2 regions of the Serratia sp. A07 genome follow, and region 1 is predicted to be linked to the other one. Evidence: predicted binding sites of a transcription regulator. Region 1 holds the regulator's gene; the other holds the start of a gene.

Evidence for each region. The regulator LexA, encoded in region 1, represses DNA repair genes until DNA is damaged. The targets are predictions, from matches to a motif close to TNCTGTATGTACATACAGNA.
Region 2: the regulator LexA is predicted to act here: its motif matches at 1,001-1,020, upstream of dinB (DNA polymerase IV).

Annotation. Positions count from the first base shown of each region.
Region 1 covers NZ_JBZXDO010000022.1:55,612-58,008, forward strand. The annotation lists gene plsB (glycerol-3-phosphate 1-O-acyltransferase PlsB) at 1-180, opposite strand, end outside; gene AC4PR2_RS19365 (diacylglycerol kinase) at 330-698, shown strand; gene lexA (transcriptional repressor LexA) at 801-1,409, shown strand; gene dinF (MATE family efflux transporter DinF) at 1,511-2,397, shown strand, end outside.
Region 2 covers NZ_JBZXDO010000003.1:20,799-23,195, reverse strand. The annotation lists gene dinB (DNA polymerase IV) at 1-985, opposite strand, end outside; gene AC4PR2_RS03770 (glycerophosphodiester phosphodiesterase family protein) at 1,169-2,062, shown strand; gene nqrM ((Na+)-NQR maturation NqrM) at 2,095-2,322, opposite strand; gene AC4PR2_RS03760 (FAD:protein FMN transferase) at 2,330-2,397, opposite strand, start outside.

The DNA.
Region 1 (2,397 bases):
GCACTGGGTGCGCAGCGTCAGCAAATCCGCCTTGGAATTGTAAGGTAAAACATACAAAATCGGCCGTGAGGGATCCAACCCTAGCTCGGTAACCGGATCTGAAGGGATGACCTTACTTCTTACCAACAATTTAAGTGGTAAATTCAATATTTTATAATAAATTTTACGCCAACCTGACATAAACAACGTGAAGCCTCTTGTTAGCAATGCGCCGCAAGCATACCAGAAACCGGGTAGCAGATCTGTGGTGTTCGAAAACCGAGAGCCGTCAGCGCGGACTGTTCTAGACTCTTGTTATTATGACCGACCTCTGAGAAAGGCACGAAAACATGGCAAACCAAGCAACCGGACTGACCCGCATCATCAAGGCCGCCGGCTATTCCTATAAAGGGCTTTCCGCCGCCTGGCAACACGAGGCGGCGTTCCGACAGGAACTGGTGGTCACCCTCTTGGCTATCATACTGGCAGTCTGGCTGGATGTGGGTGCGATAGCGCGCATTTTATTGATCGGATCGGTAGCGCTGGTGATGATCGTCGAGATCCTGAACAGCGCGATCGAGGCGGTGGTGGATCGCATCGGCAGCGAACACCATGAGCTGTCCGGACGGGCCAAGGACATGGGGTCGGCGGCGGTGTCGCTGGCGATCGTACTGGCGCTGTTCGTTTGGGGCACGGTCTTGTGGCAGCATTTTGGCTGACGAAAGGCGCCTACTGACTGATTTTTATTTATTCTTCGGTTCCCAATCCGCGCTTACCTGTATATACTCACAGCAAGACTGTATAAACAAACAGGGGGCGGAATGAAAGCACTAACTACCAGACAGCAAGAGGTCTACGATCTGATTCGCGATCATATTTCGCAAACGGGCATGCCGCCAACGCGTGCCGAGATCGCGATGCGTCTGGGGTTCCGTTCGCCTAACGCCGCCGAAGAGCACCTGAAGGCGCTGGCACGCAAAGGCGTGATCGAAATCGTCTCCGGTGCGTCGCGCGGTATCCGCCTGCTGATGGAAGAAGAAGAGGGGCTGCCGCTGATCGGCCGCGTCGCCGCCGGCGAGCCGCTGTTGGCGCAGCAGCACATCGAAGGGCACTACCAGGTGGATCCTTCCCTGTTTAAGCCGAGCGCCGATTTCCTGCTGCGGGTGAACGGCATGTCGATGCGCGACATCGGCATTCTGGACGGCGATCTGCTGGCGGTGCACAAAACGCAAGACGTGCGCAACGGCCAGGTCGTGGTGGCGCGCATCGAAGACGAAGTGACGGTCAAACGCCTGAAAAAACATGGCAACGTGGTCGAGTTGCTGCCGGAGAACAACGAATTCCAACCGATCGTGGTCGATCTGCGCCAGCAGAATTTCACTATCGAAGGGCTGGCGGTCGGCGTGATACGCAACGGCGACTGGATCTAATCGCCGCACCCTCAGTGCCACCCCTTGTATCAATCGCCCCTGTTCTGGGGCGTTTTTGTTTCTGACCTTGCCCTTCGCCACTGCTACGGGAACATTTCATCATGCGCTTGATTTCCGCCTTCACCAGCGACACCGATAAAGCCCTGTGGCGCCTGGCTTTGCCGATGATTTTCTCCAATATCACCGTACCGCTGCTCGGGCTGGTGGACACCGCGGTGATCGGCCACCTCGACAGCCCGATCTATCTGGGGGGCGTCGCGATTGGCGCGGTGGCGACCAGCTTCCTGTTCATGCTGCTGTTGTTCCTGCGCATGAGCACCACCGGCCTGGCGGCGCAGGCGCTGGGGGCACAAAACCCGCAGGCGCTGGCGCGCGCCTTTATGCAGCCGTTGCTGCTGGCGCTGCTGGCCGGGGGGGCGATCGTCCTGTTGCGCTATCCACTGATCGAACTGGCGCTGCGGATCGTCGGTGGCAATGGCGAGGTGCTGGAACAGGCGCGGCGTTTTCTTGAGATCCGTTGGCTGAGCGCGCCGGCGGCGCTGGCTAATCTGGTGCTACTGGGCTGGTTGCTCGGCGTGCAGTACGTGCGTGCGCCGGTGATCCTGCTGATCGTCGGCAACCTGCTGAACATCGTGCTGGATATCTGGCTGGTGATGGGCCTGGGCTGGAACGTGCGAGGGGCGGCGGCGGCAACCGCCATCGCCGAATACGCCACGCTGCTGCTCGGCCTGTGGCTGGCGTGGCGGGTGATGCGCCTGCGCGGTATCACCCTGCCGATGCTGCGCCAGGCCTGGCGTGGCGATCTGCGTCGGCTGCTGGCGCTTAACCGCGACATCATGTTGCGTTCATTGCTGCTGCAACTGTGCTTTGCGTCGCTGACCATCTTCGGCGCTCGCCTGGGAAGCGACGTGGTGGCGGTCAACGCGGTATTGATGAATCTGCTGACGTTCACCGCCTATGCGCTCGACGGCTTCGCTTATGCGGTGGA
Region 2 (2,397 bases), on a different contig from region 1:
CGCGCCCTTCGCGCCGCTCGCGCCACGCCTGCCGCGCCACCTCCAGCAAATCCTGCCGGTTCAGCACCGGGAACACGTGCTCCTGGGTGGTTTGCTGAAAATCCTGAAACTTCAGCTTCACGCCCTGCCGGGCGATGTGCAGATCCGGCTTCACCTTGCGCAGCCGCATCTCCAGCTCGGGATAGAGTTTGTCGATAATCAGCGTTTCGCAGTCTTCCCAGTCGTGAATGTCTTCCGCCAGGGTGCGCTCCACCCCCACCGATTTGCGCAGCCGCTCCGACGAGATTTCGCGCCGATCGATGCCCTGGCACCGCTCCCACAGCACCCGGCCGAATTTGCCGAAGCGCTTGAGCAGCTGCGCCAAATCGTATTGCTGCACGTCGGCGCAGGTGATAAGCCCCACCTCTTCCAGCCGCTTGGCGGTCACCTTGCCGACGCCGGGGATCTTGCTGAGCGGCAGCTGTTGCAAAAACGCCGGCACCTGCGCCGGCGTGATCACGTATTGCCCGTTCGGCTTGTTTATCTCGGAGGCGATTTTGGCGAGAAACTTGATCGGCGCGACGCCGGCCGAGGCGGTGAGGTTCAGTTCGTCGGCGATCGCCTGGCGGATCTCTTGGGCGATCAGCGTCGCCGAGCCATTGCATTGCGGGCTGTCGGTCACGTCGAGATAGGCTTCATCGAGCGACAGCGGCTCGATCAGCGGGGTATAGCGGGCGAAGATTTCGCGGATGTGCAGCGAGGCCTCTTTGTAGGCCGCCATGCGCCCCGGCAACAGGGTGAGGTGCGGGCACAGCTTGAGCGCCATTGCCGTGGACATGGCGCTGTGTACGCCGTAGCGCCGCGCCGGGTAGTTGGCGGTGCTGATCACCCCGCGGCGATCGGCGCTGCCGCCAATCGCCAGCGGGATATCGCGCAGGCTGGGATCGTCGCGCATTTCCACCGCCGCGAAGAAGCAGTCCATATCGACATGAATGATTTTACGCATCGCACCCTCCAGTAACACTGTATAAGTATACAGTCAGATGCCGAAAGCTCAAGGCCGCAGGATTCGACGAAAGCACCGTTTCCGCCAGATATTTCCGCGTTGTTAAAAAAGCTTAATTTTTCAATAGTATGATTTCCGCCATCCCGTGCGGCTCACCACAACGATAACGACAAGGTACCCTACATGATCAGATTTTCTTATTTGCTGCTGGCTTCCGCGCTGTCGCTGAGCGCGCTGGCGGCCAGCGCTGCCGGTCACGCGCCGGCGATCGTCGCCCACCGCGGCGGCACCGCCGATGCGCCGGAGAACACCCGCATCGCCATCGAAACCGCGCTGAAAAACGGCGCCGACGCCATCTGGATCACCCTGCAAGAATCCAAAGACGGCGTCATCGTGCTGTATCGCCCCTCGGATCTGAAAGCGTTGACCAACCGGCAGGGCCCGGTCTCTGCCTACACCGCCGCGCAACTGGCCGAGACCGACGCTGGCTGGGCCTTCGCCAGGGGGGATACGCACCCGTTCCGCGGCCAGGGCATCGGCATTCCGCGGCTGGACGACGTGCTTAAAGCGTTTCCGCACGTCACCTTCTATCTGGACATCAAATCCCCGGACGCCGATCCGGCGCAGTTTGGCCAGGCGCTGCTGGCGACGCTGGAAAGCACCGACAGCCTGAACCGCATCCGCGTCTACTCCACCGACGCCAAATACCTGCAGGCGCTGCCGCCGGCCATCCCGCGCTTCGAAAGCCGCGACGAGACCCGCACGCTGCTGGCCAACGTCACCATGGCGCACCAGTGCGACGTCAAACCGGATAACCGGCAGCCGCGCTGGTACGGGCTGGAGCTGAAGCGCGAGGTGGAAGTGGTGGAGAAATATACCCTCGGCGAAGGGCGTTCGAAGGCGTTTCTGACCTGGGATAAAGAGTCGATGGACTGCTTCCGCTCGCAGGGCCCGGCGCACATCATCCTGTTCGGCGTCAACTCACCGCAGGAGTATCAGCAGGCGCTGGCGCTGGGCGCCGACGGCGTGATGGTCAACTCACCGGCCGAGGCGAAAAGCTTCCGCAAGGCGAAATAAAAAACCCGGCCAAGGCCGGGTTTTCGCTACAGCTACAGAATGCGGTGCTTGTCCAGCTGCTCGCGCCGCTGCGCCGCTTTGGCTTCGCGCTTTTTGCGCGCATCGCAAGGTTCCGGGCAGTCGCAGACTTTCTCCATCCCCAATGCGGTGATGCCGCCGCAGCTGCCCTGCAGGCTTTTGCGTTTGAACACGTAGCCCAGCGACATCCCGCCGACGATCAGCAGGAACAACACGAAGGTGGCGGCGAATACCGTCAGCATAGCAACCTCACGAACTCTTTTTCAGGTAGGGTTTGAACGCGTCCGAATAACGCTCCTCAAACCCGTCGGCGGTTT